DNA from 4 places in the Arthrobacter sp. SIMBA_036 genome. Region 3 is predicted to be linked to each of the others. Evidence: riboswitches for the same ligand, from Rfam matches in the RefSeq annotation. Region 3 holds a riboswitch; each other region holds the start of a gene.
The links. Region 3 has a riboswitch for cyclic di-AMP ahead of SB659_RS09885 (hypothetical protein). Riboswitches for the same ligand answer to the same signal wherever they lie in the genome.
Positions count from the first base shown of each region.

Region 1: another riboswitch for cyclic di-AMP. It lies ahead of SB659_RS04515 (M23 family metallopeptidase); the one in region 3 lies ahead of SB659_RS09885 (hypothetical protein).
Region 2: another riboswitch for cyclic di-AMP. It lies ahead of SB659_RS11445 (hypothetical protein); the one in region 3 lies ahead of SB659_RS09885 (hypothetical protein).
Region 4: another riboswitch for cyclic di-AMP. It lies ahead of SB659_RS08720 (hypothetical protein); the one in region 3 lies ahead of SB659_RS09885 (hypothetical protein).

Region 1 covers NZ_JAWRXG010000002.1:397,672-401,033, reverse strand. The annotation lists gene serC (phosphoserine transaminase) at 1-74, opposite strand, end outside; gene SB659_RS04520 (metal-dependent transcriptional regulator) at 375-1,070, shown strand; cyclic di-AMP (ydaO/yuaA leader) riboswitch at 1,212-1,453, shown strand; gene SB659_RS04515 (M23 family metallopeptidase) at 1,458-2,282, shown strand; cyclic di-AMP (ydaO/yuaA leader) riboswitch at 2,421-2,587, shown strand; gene SB659_RS04510 (C40 family peptidase) at 2,649-3,353, shown strand.
Region 2 covers NZ_JAWRXG010000007.1:143,693-147,054, forward strand. The annotation lists gene SB659_RS11440 (PucR family transcriptional regulator) at 1-306, shown strand, start outside; gene SB659_RS11445 (hypothetical protein) at 451-1,554, opposite strand; cyclic di-AMP (ydaO/yuaA leader) riboswitch at 1,569-1,718, opposite strand; gene SB659_RS11450 (ATP-dependent DNA ligase) at 1,914-2,978, shown strand; gene SB659_RS11455 (DUF6480 family protein) at 2,999-3,259, opposite strand.
Region 3 covers NZ_JAWRXG010000006.1:70,688-74,049, forward strand. The annotation lists gene SB659_RS09875 (response regulator transcription factor) at 1-431, shown strand, start outside; gene SB659_RS09880 (ATP-binding protein) at 435-1,928, shown strand; cyclic di-AMP (ydaO/yuaA leader) riboswitch at 2,037-2,220, shown strand; gene SB659_RS09885 (hypothetical protein) at 2,225-3,103, shown strand; gene SB659_RS09890 (glycosyltransferase) at 3,275-3,362, shown strand, end outside.
Region 4 covers NZ_JAWRXG010000005.1:124,578-127,939, reverse strand. The annotation lists gene SB659_RS08730 (NCS2 family permease) at 1-551, opposite strand, end outside; gene SB659_RS08725 (copper resistance protein CopC) at 668-1,303, shown strand; cyclic di-AMP (ydaO/yuaA leader) riboswitch at 1,420-1,603, shown strand; gene SB659_RS08720 (hypothetical protein) at 1,607-2,401, shown strand; gene SB659_RS08715 (FAD-binding protein) at 2,507-3,208, opposite strand.

The sequences.
Region 1 (3,362 bases), on a different contig from region 3:
TTGGAGGGTCCTGCGCCGAACCGTCCGTCCTTGGGCAGCAGGTTGGCGGGAATGGTGATGCTGGTGTCGCTCACGTTGGCTCCATGGGGTATCGGTTAGAGGGGGGTCGTGGCAGGTGGCATCTACTGCCCCTTCGACTCCCCAATTCTGCCCGAACACCCTCCTTGGCAGGAACCTGGAGTTGTCATAGTCCGCCACGTGGAACGCACGCAGAGCATATGCAACCGTTCCCCGTTGACGGAATTATCAAGAGTAATTCCTAATAAGCTAGGCTGGTCTTGCGTTAAGGGCGGGCGAATCAAGCCCCGCCCACCGAGTTGGGCGCGGTACGGTGGAGCTACGCAAGAGACTGCGTTCGAGGAGAGCTGAGCGGGATGACGGATCTGATCGATACCACTGAGATGTATCTTCGGACCATTTTGGAGCTTGAAGAAGAGAACATTGTTGCCCTTCGCGCACGCATTGCCGAGCGTCTCCGACACTCCGGCCCCACCGTGTCACAGACCATCGGACGAATGGAAAGGGACGGCCTGGTCATAGTTTCCAATGACCGCCACCTGGAACTGACCCAAGCGGGCCGTAAGCGGGCCACCGAAGTTATGCGTAAGCATCGGCTGGCCGAGCGGCTCTTGGCAGATGTGATCGGATTGGATTGGGCCTACGTCCATGACGAAGCCTGCCGTTGGGAACACGTTATGAGCGAACGCGTCGAACGCAGGCTTTACGAGCTTCTCGAGCACCCCACCGAATCTCCCTACGGCAATCCGATCCCAGGGCTCGAAGCAATCGGTGGTTTGGCCGCCGTCCCTGCGGACCGCCCGGATGTCAACCTTCTGCAGGCCATGGACGGTTACGGCTCCGATTCGCGGGTGCTCATCAGCCGCCTCGCCGAACCTATCCAAGTGGAGCCGGAGCTGTTGACCCAGTTGGATGAAGGTGGAATCCGGCCAGGAGCATTAGTGTCACTGGAGCGAGTGGGCGAGTACATCTCCGTTCGGGTCCCCGGCATTGAAGGCGCCTTGGAACTTCCTCCCGAGGTCGCCGGCCACGTCTTTGTTTCCCTCGGCTAATACGCCGGGCAACATTAAGCGCCGCTGCAATTCTCCTGCTGTGGCAGGACTTGCCATCACTATTTCCCTGTTGATAACGAATTTATTACTGGGGGACTTAATCCCCTATAGTTGATTATTGGCGCCGATACCAAAGCGTTACCTGATCCGGAGCCGAACTCTGCCAGCGGATCAGGTGTTCCACCCCTTACTGGCAGAGGCGGGGGAACCACTAGCGGCTGTCTAAAGAAGCAGCCTTGGGGTGAAGTCCGCAGCAGAAGTGCCCACTGATACAGGTCCTCTTGGGGATACCTGTGTGCCGTGAGCGCTGAGCGCGGGCCGGGTCTTTGAACTCTCTGACTCGAATCCGACAGCTAACTTCGCAGGCTTTTCAGAGAGGAATAGAGTTTGACATCGCAGAACGTCAGGGGCCGCCGTCGCGCATCCGGCCCTGCTGCTGAGGTGGGGCCTGCCCGCGTTGCTACGGAAATCCGGCCCCGCGAGGCCAGCCGCCAGCGGCGACGGAAAGGTCCGCTGCGTCAAGTGGCCGACTTCGCCGCAGCCAGCGGAGTAGGTCAGAAAGCCGGCATCGCCCTTGCTGCTACCGGCTTGGCGCTGACAGTCGGCCTGCCAGGCACCAGCCCGATGATGGCTACCTCGGACTCTGGCCAAACCGAGTCTGCGCTGTCTGTAGCCGGTACCCAGCCGGAGGTATCCGCAGCGGCATCGGCCAAAATCGACTTCAGCCGTGCTGCCGTTTCCACGGCAGCGGATCCCGATGGCAAGCTGAAGCAGCTACTGAGCGCCCAGTCTGTGGCCAGCATCCAGCGTTCATCGTCCCAAGGCACTTTGGGTGCCCCCTTGGACACGCTTGTCACCGCATCGCCGTTCGGTTACCGCGTCAGTCCGCTGACGGGCGGCACCGGTGACTTCCACCGCGGCCAAGACTTCGTGGCGCAGTGCGGCACCGCGGTCCATGCTGCCGCGGCCGGCAAAGTAACTTTCGCAGGATGGCACGAGTACGGTGGCGGCAACCGTGTGGTCATAGATCACGGAAACGGCTTGGAAACTACCTACAACCACCTGTCGTCCTTCAACGTCAAGGTGGGCCAGACGGTCAGCCGCGGCGACGTCGTGGCCCTCAGCGGCACCACGGGAGCCTCCACAGGCTGCCACCTCCACTTTGAAGTCCAGGTCAATGGCGAAGTCGTTGACCCCATGGGCTGGCTCTGACCAACGTGATGGCCATCTCTCGATTCCATGAGGCCGCTCGTGACCTGAATGTGACATTCGCGTTCAACTGTTGTACCGTACATAACGCATCGGCTTTTTAGGGGGCCGGTGCACTTGAGTGGATTGCCTAGCTCTGCCACCGCTCGAGTTCCGTTCGCAAAATCGTCTGGCAGGGGCGGGGGAACCACTTCTGGTCTTCGCAAGAAGGCCTTGGGGTTAAGTCGCAAAGCTTCTCTGAAGCAGCGCGGCCGGATGACTCCCATCCGAATCCGACAGCTCACCTCGCAGGCATTGGGAGAGGCTACCTACGTGTCATCACGCACTACCCCTGCGCGCCACCGCGCCCAAGCGGTTCGTAAGAACCCCTTGAACACTCTTTCTACGGCTGTTTCTTCCAACGCAGGTACAGTAGGCCGCCAGGCCGTCGTGTTGGCAGCAGCCTCCGGTCTCATTCTCAGCGTTGGTTTGCCCGCGCAGGCTGCCGACACCGGCGTTTCCGCTTCGGAAGCCTCCGGTACCCAGCAGATGGTAGCCACAGCAGTGGTAACCGCGGAGCCCACCGCCACCGTTGCCTTCGAGAGCCCCGTTGTGGCCACGCAGGAGGCTCCGAAGGTTGTCCAGGCAGTTGCCGAGACTCCCGATGCCTCAACCCAGGCCGCTACAGGCGCCACGAACAACGCAGGCACGTCGGAAACTGTTACCGCACAGTCGGCCGTAGCCAAGGATGGCGTTTCCAGCGCCGCAGCTTCGGGCCTGGCAGCAATCGCCTACACCGGCATCGGCCACCCCTACGTTTGGGGCGGCACCACGCCCAACGGTTGGGACTGCTCCGGCTTCACTCAGTGGGTCTACGCCCAGGCCGGCATCAGCATCCCACGCACGAACGCCTGGACTGTCATGAAGCCCACCAACACTCCTGCTCCTGGCGATCTCGTCATGCAGAATGGCGGAGCCCACGTTGGCATCTACGTTGGCAACGGCATGATGATCAGCGCCTTGAACCCGAGCCAGGGCACGTTGCTGCATGCAGCAGCTGCCACGGGTACATCCTCCTTCTTCACTCTCCGCTAGAAAAACACC
Region 2 (3,362 bases), on a different contig from region 3:
GTTTACCAACTTTTCGACCGACTTCAGGCTCCAGGCGGCTGGGATGACACAAGCAGCGTGCATTTCCGCGCTTTGGAGGATCACGACCGCAACGGTGAACTCCTACCGGTGCTGGAACTCCTTTACGACAACGACAGCTCGGTCCAAGATGTCGCCACCAAGCTTCACCTTCACAGAAGCAGCGTCTACAACAGGCTCGGCCGCATACGCCAACTCATTGGCGCAGATCCCGTGAATGGTGCGGTTCGGCTTGAGTTGCACGCAGCGTTGAAGGCACGGCGCTGGGCCGGCAGGCCGAGGATCTAGTCCCGTGACCCTGGGCCTCTCAGGAGCGCTGGAGTCGTTGGCAGCTCCAGCGGCCAATTCGGCCCCGAACCAAGGCCGTCCGGCTCGCGCGGCAGTACCGGCCATGCCAGCCAGTGTGTCCGAACGCTGTAGGCAGTCGAGGGCTCATTTGAGCGCCTTCTTGACGGTGCCGAGAAGGGATCCCAGCGCCGACTGCCCCGAGGATTGCGGTGCAGGGCTCGGGGCCTGGGTGGCGGTGGGCTGAGGTGTGGGTGTTGCCGTGGGGTGCTGCGTTGAGGTGGCAGTAGGCGTCGAGGTGGGCGGCTGTGCTGGGACGTTGTCCGAAGCCGCGCCGCTAGCAACTGGCTGGGCAGGAACAGGCTGAGCAGGAACAGGCGCGGGTGCGGCTGGCGTGCCCGGAGCTGCTGGTTGGGCTGCCGAAGGAACCCACACTGGCGGCGCAAGGGAAACTGTGGGGGTGCCGGAGGCCGCGGGCGACGACGACGCCGCGGTATCCGGCGCGTCCGGAACAGTGGCAGCTTGGCTGACATCGGATGACTCCGCAGATGGCGTTGCACCCGATGAGGCAGCCACAGCGGATGCGGTGCTGGAACCACCGGGAACACCGGAGATCGAGGCCGTGGTTTGTGCAGTCGTGTCACCGGCGCCGCCGCCGCTGGCGTCCGTGACCTTGCTTTCGCTGCCGAAGAACGGAAGATCGAGAGCCTGGCCTACCGTGCCCACAGTCAAGGCGAGCCCCAATGCCCCAGCCACCATGGCCATGCGCTGGCTCATGTGGCGGACTGACGCGGCCTTGTGTAGTACCGCGTATGGTTCGCGACTGTATTGGCGCGGCCGGTGGTGCGGAAGCGCTGAGACCTCGGCCGTTTGGAGCGGGATGGCTGCCGTGACTGCTTCAGTAGTGGCGGGCTGAACGGCCGGAACGATTGGAATCTGAACTGTGGCCAGAGCTTCGGCGGCTAGGGCTTCTCCGGCCAGAGCTTCGGGGACGCTCGCGGTTTCCTCGAACGCGGTTTGCCTGGGCTGGGGCTCCGCTGCGGCGGGTCGTTCGGCGTCAACGGCTTGGCTGGCGTCGTCGTCGATGCCCACGCCGGAAGCGTGCTCGCGTTGCCGCTCGGCGGCACGCCGTGCCGCACGGGTCATCGGTACTGCCGGGTCGGCAATTGCGGGACTGTCAGTGGACGCCCGACGGCGGCCGGTTGGTTTGGCGCGCTCGCTCTCACGCAGGGCGCGTCGCGGCTGATCCATGGTTGGGGACATGGTTGTTGCCTCTCGACGCCTTCGAGGTTAGCTGTCGGGTTCGGACGAGGCCGTCCGGCCGCGGCTGGCGGCTACACCCCAAGGGCTTGTCGGGGAACAAGCCCGGAACACTGGGTCCCCCGTCTCTGCCGTGGGTCTAGCGGAATCCCGGATTGCGGCAGAGCTCGGCGTCAGCCCGGAAACGGCCCAGCGGAGTTCCGGGTCGCCCTATGAAGTTACCCTAGGCGGAAAACAAAGTCACATTAATGTAACGGCTGCGCGGTCGTCACAGGTCCCGCCCGCAACACGGCCGGATATCCATCGCCGAACACTAGCTTCACTGGGCCAGGGCAGGTAGACATTGACCTATGGACCTGCCCGTGATGCCGCCCGTCTCGCCCATGCTCGCCAAGTCAGTCCCTGACATCCCCGATGTTGGGCACTACGAGCCCAAGTGGGACGGCTTCCGGACCATCGTCTTCAAGGACGGGGACGAGATCGTCCTCGGCAGCCGGAATGAGAAGCCCATGACCCGGTACTTCCCGGAGCTCGTGGCGGCGCTGCAGGGGAACCTTCCGGACAAGTGCGTCATCGACGGCGAGATTGTCCTGATCCAAGGCAACAGGCTGGAATTCGAGGTTCTCCAGCAACGCATCCATCCTGCCGATAGCAGGGTCCGGATGCTGGCGGAGAAGACCCCGGCGTCGATGGTCGCCTTCGACATCCTTGCGTTAGGCGACGAGGACCTGACGGGTCGGCCTTTTTCGCAACGCCGAGCAATCCTGGAGCAAGCACTCTCCACGGCCGAACCCCCTGTGTACATCACCCCCGCAGTGACCGACTTGGAGAGGGCCAAGGAGTGGTTCGTCCAACTGGAAGGCGCAGGGCTGGATGGCGTGCTGTCCAAACCACTTGACGGCACATATCAACCCAACAAGCGCGTCATGTTCAAGACCAAGCACGTGCGAACCGCGGACTGCGTGGTGGCGGGTTTCCGTTGGCATAAGACGGCAAAGGTCGTCGGGTCCATGCTGCTGGGCCTTTACGACGACGACGGGCGGCTTCACCACGTGGGGGTGGTGGCATCGTTCCCCATGGCCAAAAGGGAGAGCCTGGTGGCCGAGTTGGAACCGTACCAGGTGGACCTCGGCGACCATCCATGGGGTGAGTGGGCCACGCAAGATGAAGCGGCGGGTGGTTCCAGGATGCCTGGGGCCCAGAGCAGGTGGAGCGGCGGCAAGGACTTCTCTTTCGTCCCGCTTCGCCCTGAACTGGTGATCGAAGTGGCGTACGACTATATGGAGGGCGATCGTTTCCGGCACACCACCCAGTTCCGGCGGTGGCGGACCGACCGGACACCCGGTAGTTGCACCTACTCCCAGCTGGAGGAACCGGCCGATTACGATCTCGGCGAGATCCTGAAGCTCACGTAGTCTACGGGGTAGCTACGGCGTTACTCGTCGTGTCCTTGATCCATGCTCATACTGTCCTCGGCGGGCGGGGTTTCACCTGGCGGGACGCCCCCTCCCGGTTCCAGCCCGGTGATGTTGCCGTTGAGGGGGTCGGGGTTTGCCGAGGCAGCGGGATCATCATCGCGATCCCGGCGCATCTCCGGGTCTTCATGGATGCTGTCCGCTGAAGCCGTGGTGTCCACGGGTCCCTTAGCGCCGGTTACGCCGAAGCCTTGTGTTTCTTCCTTCGAGTCCTTGGTCACGAGCAACCCTTTCGTAAGCAAACTTACTATTGCGTTGATATGGCCAGCCTAGCCGGGCAACACGGACCCAACAAGGGCAGGCGGGGTGACCGGCCGGCGTCGT
Region 3 (3,362 bases):
CGGTTCAGGACCGCATCGTGGGCCTAGCTGCCGGCGGGGACGATTACGTGACAAAGCCTTTCAGCATGGAAGAAGTTCTCCTTCGACTTCACCGACTGATCCAGCGTTCGGGGGTCGCGGCGATGGACACGGCGGAACTGGTGGTGGGAGACCTGCGGCTGAACGTTGACACCCGCGAGGTCACCCGTGGCGGCGAGGACATTCCCCTCACCGCAACGCAGTTCGACCTGTTGCGTTACCTCATGGAAAATCCCAAAAGGGTGGTCAGCAAAGCCCAAATCCTGGACAGGGTGTGGGACTACGATTTCGGTGGCCAAGCCAACATCGTGGAACTGTACATCTCCTACCTGCGCAAGAAAATCGAAGCAAACCATCCTCCAATGATTCACACCGTGCGTGGCGCGGGGTACGTCATCAAGCCCGCGGACTAAGAATTGACCACACTCTCAGGAGTAGCCAAGACCCCGCACCGTAGCTGGCTCAATCCATCGACCTGGCATTTGCGCACCCGCTTGGTCCTCGTAGCCATGGTCCTTTTGGTCGCCATTTGCGGTGCCGTGGGGCTGGTGAGCTACGCGTCCATGGACTTGGTTTTCAATAAGCAGCTCGACATGCAGCTGGCACAAGCCTCGGGCCGCGCGAACGACTTCGGAAGGGCGCCGTCGAACTTTCCCTCGTCCGGAAGGCCTGACCCGCTGGAAGCGCGTGGCCAAGGCGCAGGAACGCTCAACGCCCGCATCAGCGGAACCACGGTCAGCAGCTCCGGGCTCATCGATGCCGGCGGCAACCGGGTGGCGTTGTCCTCCGCGGATCAGCAAGTACTTTTGTCACTCCCCCGCGGGAACCTGCCCGTGGACCGTTCGCTCTCCAACGGCGACTACCGCCTGGTCGCCGTCGAAACCCCCTACGGAGACGTGATCGTGACAGGCCTGCCGCTGGCTGACAAACAAAGCACAGAGGCTTCGCTGGTATGGACCATGGTCCTTGTGTCGTTGGGTGGCCTTGTCTTGATTGGCCTCGCAGGCACCGTGGTCATTCGACGGACCATGCGTCCGCTCGAGCAACTGGCCGACGTCGCCACCAAAGTATCCCGTCTGCCGCTCGACGCCGGTGAGGTGGCACTGGGCGTACGGGTGCCGCCTTCGGCCGCGCATCCAGGGACGGAAGTGGGCAGCGTCGGCTATGCCCTGAATCAGATGCTGGACAACGTAGCGAACGCCTTGGAAGCCCGACAGCAAAGCGAAACCAAGGTCCGCCAATTCGTCGCGGACGCTTCCCACGAACTGCGCACGCCGCTCACTGCCATCCGTGGCTACACAGAGCTGCTGCGGATGACGGAAACTTTCACCGATGACGGCCGCAAATCGTTGGCCCGCGTCCAAAGCCAGTCGGAGCGCATGACCACGCTGGTAGAGGACCTGCTGCTGCTGGCCCGCTTGGATGAGGGACAACCCCTGCATGTCACCGATGTGGACCTCACGCAGTTGGTCATTGAGACCGTCAATGACGAGAAAGTCATGGCACCGGACCATCACTGGCAACTGCGGCTTCCCGATGAACCGATCTCCGTCCGGGGAGATGCGACGCAACTGCATCAGGTGATGGCCAATTTGCTCTCGAACGCCCGCAAACATACCGATCAGGGCACTACCGTGGTGACCGGTGTATCGCTTTCGGCAGACGGCAGCGCCGTGGTCTCCGTGACGGACAACGGCCCTGGCATACCCGAGGACTTTCAACGCCGCATCTTCTCGAGGTTTGCCCGTGCAGACGCTGCCAGGTCGGGGTCCGAAGGTACCTCGGGGCTGGGTCTGTCCATCGTCGAGTCCATAGTCCGAGCACATGGGGGGAACGTGGAAGTGACATCCCGTCCGGGACGGACGGAGTTCGCCTTGCGTCTTCCGTCAATGAACACCGGACTGACGTAACGAAACGAGCAAGCCGACTCTCCGCAATCGTGATCTCTGTTACCTAAATGTGACTTTGGGCGAAGGGTCCTGTACCGTCGAAAGGGTGGGTCGCTCCAACTGGCCCACTTCCGGGATGCGCCGAGCTCTGCCACTTCCCGGAGTCCGTTCTTCTTTGAGGCAGAGACGGGGGACCCAGAGTCTCCGGGCCAGGCCTAGTGCCGGCCCTTGGGGTGAAGCCGCAGCGTGATGCGCGGCCGGATGACCTCATCCGAACCCGACAGCTAACTCCGCAGGCGCTGAGAGGCAATCAAACCATGTCTGAATTTAACGATCAGGCGCGCCCTTCCGCGCGCCACCGTGACGAACACAGCACACCCCTGACCAAGTCGCAGTCCGTCCTAAAGAACGCTGCCCGCCGGGGTAAAAGCGGCTACCGCATGTCGGTAGTGGCCGGCGTTATCGCCGCAGGGCTGGGTGTTGCATCGCTGGGCCAGGCCGCGAATGCGGCGTTCACTCTTCCTGAAATGAGCAAGGCAGCGGAGACCCAGTCGTCCGCACAGTCTGACAGCAAGGCTAAGGACGCTGTGGCACAAGCTGTAGCAAAGGCCGACGCCGCCAGGCAGGCCGCTGCAGACAAGGCCGCTGCAGACAAGGCCGCTGCAGACAAGGCAGCAGCTGACAAGGCTGCGGCAGATAAGGCAGCAGCGGACAAAGCTGCTGCCGACCAAGCAGCAGCAGCGAAAGCAGCAGCTGACAAGGCCGCTGCGGACCAAGCCGCTGCCGCACAAAAAGCTGCTGCCGATGCTGCCGCCAAGCAGGCGGCTGACGCTGCCGCCGCCAAGACCGCTGCTGCCGCGCAGGCTGCCGCCACCCCCGTGGCTGTAGACGATCCTGCCGGCGCCAAGGCCTATGCAGCAAGCATTCTCTCCAGCTACGGCTGGAGCCAGGGCGAAATGACCGCCTTGGACGCCCTGTGGGAAAGGGAATCAGGATGGCGGACCACCGCGACCAACGCTTCCAGCGGTGCCTACGGCATTGTCCAGTCCCTTCCCGCTTCCAAGATGGCTACTGCCGGCGCTGACTGGCAGACCAACTACCAGACCCAAATCAAGTGGGGGCTGGACTACATCAAGCAACGCTACGGCTCCCCCTCGGCTGCCCTCGCGTTCCACTTGGCCAATAACTGGTACTAAACCACCACGGCTAACCATCGCCGCACTGGCCCTGATTGCCGCACTGTCCCTGCATGTCCACTACAGCATCCGCTGCAGTAGGCACTGGGGACGGTGCGGCAATTCCGGTTTCACAGTCACATCACAGCTTCCGCCTAAAGCACTCATACGAGGCTGCCCCACGCTGGATACATGACGCTCACAGATCCGGCAACAGGCGCACCACCAAGCCCACGTCAATGGGACCCGGCATCCTCCGCTGTACCGCTTGCGCAAGCGC
Region 4 (3,362 bases), on a different contig from region 3:
TCATCAACGCCCAGCCCCAGGGGAACCGTGGTGTGGGCGGCGTCGGGGATCCGGCGGACAAAGCCAGCATTCACGAGCCCGATCAAGGCAATGAAGAAGCCGATGCCCACCACGATCGCGGTCTTTAGGGCATCGGGAACTGCCTTGAACACAGCCGTCCGGAAACCGGTCAGGACCAGGATCAGCATGGTCAGGCCGGAGAGGAGCACCAAACCCATCATGTCCGGCCAGGTAAGGCCCGGGTGCGTGGCAACCGTGACCGCTACAAAGGCGTTAACGCCCAAGCCGGTGGCCAAGGCAAATGGGTGTTTGGCCCAGGCGCCCATGAGGATTGTCAGGATGCCTGCAACGAAGGCAGTGGTCGCCGCAACAGCAGCCGACCCCAAGGTACCCCCGCCGGAATCGGCGCCCGAAAGGATGAGAGGGTTCAAAACCACGATGTAGCTCATGGCGAAGAACGTCGCGAACCCGCCCCGGATTTCCCGCGAGTACGTGGATCCGCGTTCGGTGATCTTGAAGTAGCGGTCAAGGGCAGAACCTTGTTTCAGCATGAAGGTCTCCGGGGTTCGGGGGGAGTGTGCTATCAAATCCTATGCCCCGCGGAGCGGGTGCCTGTGACCATTCGCCTACTCTGTAAGGAAGCCAACACTAGGAGAAACCGCCCCAAATGCGTACAACCCGCACGCTTCTGGCCGCCGTCGTCGCAGCTCTTGCCTTCGCCGGCGCTTTGCTGTTTTCAGCAGCGCCAGCGTCCGCGCACGATGTCGCTGAGTCAACGGCACCAGCGAACGGTGCCACCGTGGCAGAGGTTCCAGCGTCGGTTTCGATCACGTTCAACAACCCGCCGCTGGCCATCGGATCCGGCGTCACCGTTAGCGAGGGCGGGCAGAACTGGGCGGACGGCGCCGTCGAAATAATCGACAACCAAGCCGTGCAAAAGTTGCGTTCCGGTGCCCCGGCGGGCAAATACACGGTTGTATGGCGCGTGGTCAGCTCCGACTCGCATCCCATTGAAGGCACCTTCAGCTTCACGGCAACCACTGGAAGTACGACGTCGGCAGGCGGCGCTGCGGTGCCGTCCGCCTTGGCGGCGGTCCCGACTGCGGGCGAAGCGGCTCCCGGCAGCAGCAGTGCGCCTCGGGCGGGCGAGGGCGTGCGTGCCCAGGACTCGTCCGAGCCGTTTCCTTGGAGCATAGTGGGCCTGGCTGTGGTCGCAGTTGGCATAGTGGCGTACCTGGCAGTGACTGCGCGCCGCAAACTGGCAGTCCCGGACGAGGCAGACGGCGACGACCAGCCTGAGTAGGGAAGCCTGAGCAGGAAGCCTGTCCGTTACAGAAATGTGACTTTGCCGGAAGGATCCCGTACGGTTGTAACTGTGCCTGTTCCACGTAGCGGGCACTTCCGGACTGATTGCCTAGCTCTGCCGCAGTCCCGGAATCCGTTCGCAGACAAACCACGGCAGAGACGGGGAACCCAATTTAGGTCGCTTTCGAGCGTGCCTTGGGGTGAAGCCACGAGGCTTCCGCTGCACAGCGGGGGATCGTGGCCGGGTGACTCCCATCCGAATCCGACAGCTAACCTCGCAGGCATCGGGAGAGGCTCTTTCATGTCTTCACGCATTCTTCGCGGCCGTCGTAAGGCGGACACCGTACGTCCTAATCCTTTTATTTCCATCTCCAAGGCCGTTGCCGGCAACGCGTCCGGCGCTGGTCGCCAGGCCGCCGTGATCGCCGCGGCGTCGGGCTTGGTCTTGACCGGCACCGTAGCGGCACACGCTGCCGAGCCGCCCGTTCAGCGGGATTCCAGCCCCGCCACCGTAGCGGAACACGTCACCGGGGCGCCTAACCAGGTCGTCACCGCTGCAGCTACGGCAACCGTCAACTTCGAGCGTCCCACTGTTGCCTCCGAGGCAGCCCCGGTCGTCGAAAAGCCGGCCCCCGTCGTCGACGCTCCCGCCGCTCAGGCCCCGGTCGCCAAGAAGGCAGTCGCCGCAGCTGTTGCTCCAGCACCCGTTGCCGTCAAGGCCACTGCAGCCGCACCGGCTGCAGCGCCTGTAGCTCCTGCGGCCGCCGCGCCGGCCAGCGGTGTAAACGCCGCCATGGTCGCCTCGGCATACGCGCAGATCGGCATCATGCAGGATTGCACTGCCATGGTGGAAAGGGCCCTTGGCTCGGCTGGCATCCCTGTTGGGGACCTCGCGCCCCTGCAGTTCCTGAACTACGGCAAGGTAGTCAGCTCACCGTTGCCGGGCGACATGATCGTCCAGTCCGGTCACGTTGCCATTTACATTGGCAACGGTCAGGCCATCAGCGGTGGCATCAACGGCAACCAGACCGGCATCCACCCTGTTAGCTGGATGACCGCCGTCGGACCTGTCACGTACGTGCGCGCGGGCGCATAAGCTTCAGGCTGCAGCTTTAGGCAGCAAACCAAAGGCCGGCATGGTGGAGGACTAGCGTCTTTCGACCGTGCCGGTCTTTGGTGTTCGCAGTTGTGCGATTAAGTCTCAGGCGATGGCCATACGGGAGCCAGTGGAAAGGGATCCGCCAGGCAAAGCGACCTTTGACGAAATCGCCTGCCCCACGGCCTTGGCTTGCCGGAGCACCTCCTTGGGGCTGGGCGCAATGAGTTCACCGACGCCCACGAGGTGCATTCCCAGGGCACGCATGGCCGTGGCAAAGTTCTGGCCCAGGGCGATCCCCAGTTCGGACAGCATGCGACGCAGTTGGCTTTGTGCGCAGCGCGTCACCACTATGTGATCCGCCAACAGAATGCCGTCCGCTGTATGGACAGCCCATTGGCGCGGGGCGGCTTCCATGGGGCCTGAGAGCTCCAACGCCGCGTTGGCAGCAGCCCCCGTGAAGCTTTTGGACAGCCCGTAACCGAGTTGCGCGGATGGTTCACGCCCGAGGAAATCAAGGCGGAGTGCACGCGTGGCATTGCGCACATCTATGTGGTGGTTGGCGGCGTAGTTGCGCAAGTGCCGGAGGATCTCGTGGCGTTCTTGGATGGTTCCAGGGTCACCCGCGTCGCATCGCTGAAGCATTCCCGTGTTGACGTTCTGTCCGGAAGCGGACAAGGCGCCGAAGCCGTCTAGAACGATGGAACCGACTCCGTGGCGGCTAAGCTCACTGGCCACTGCCAAGCCGGAGAGGCCGGCTCCAATGACCACGGTGGTGGTACGTTCCATGCCGGAATCAGGCGTCAGTGACACTGCGTGGTTCCTCCTTGACATCGGTGCTGTTCGGGCTGCGCGTGGGCCCAGTCGGAAATCCCAAGCGGCCGCAGCTAATGGCCGAGGTGTGTTGTGAAACACATTCCCCGTCCATTCAGTGACTCGAACACTACCGAACTTTTTCGGC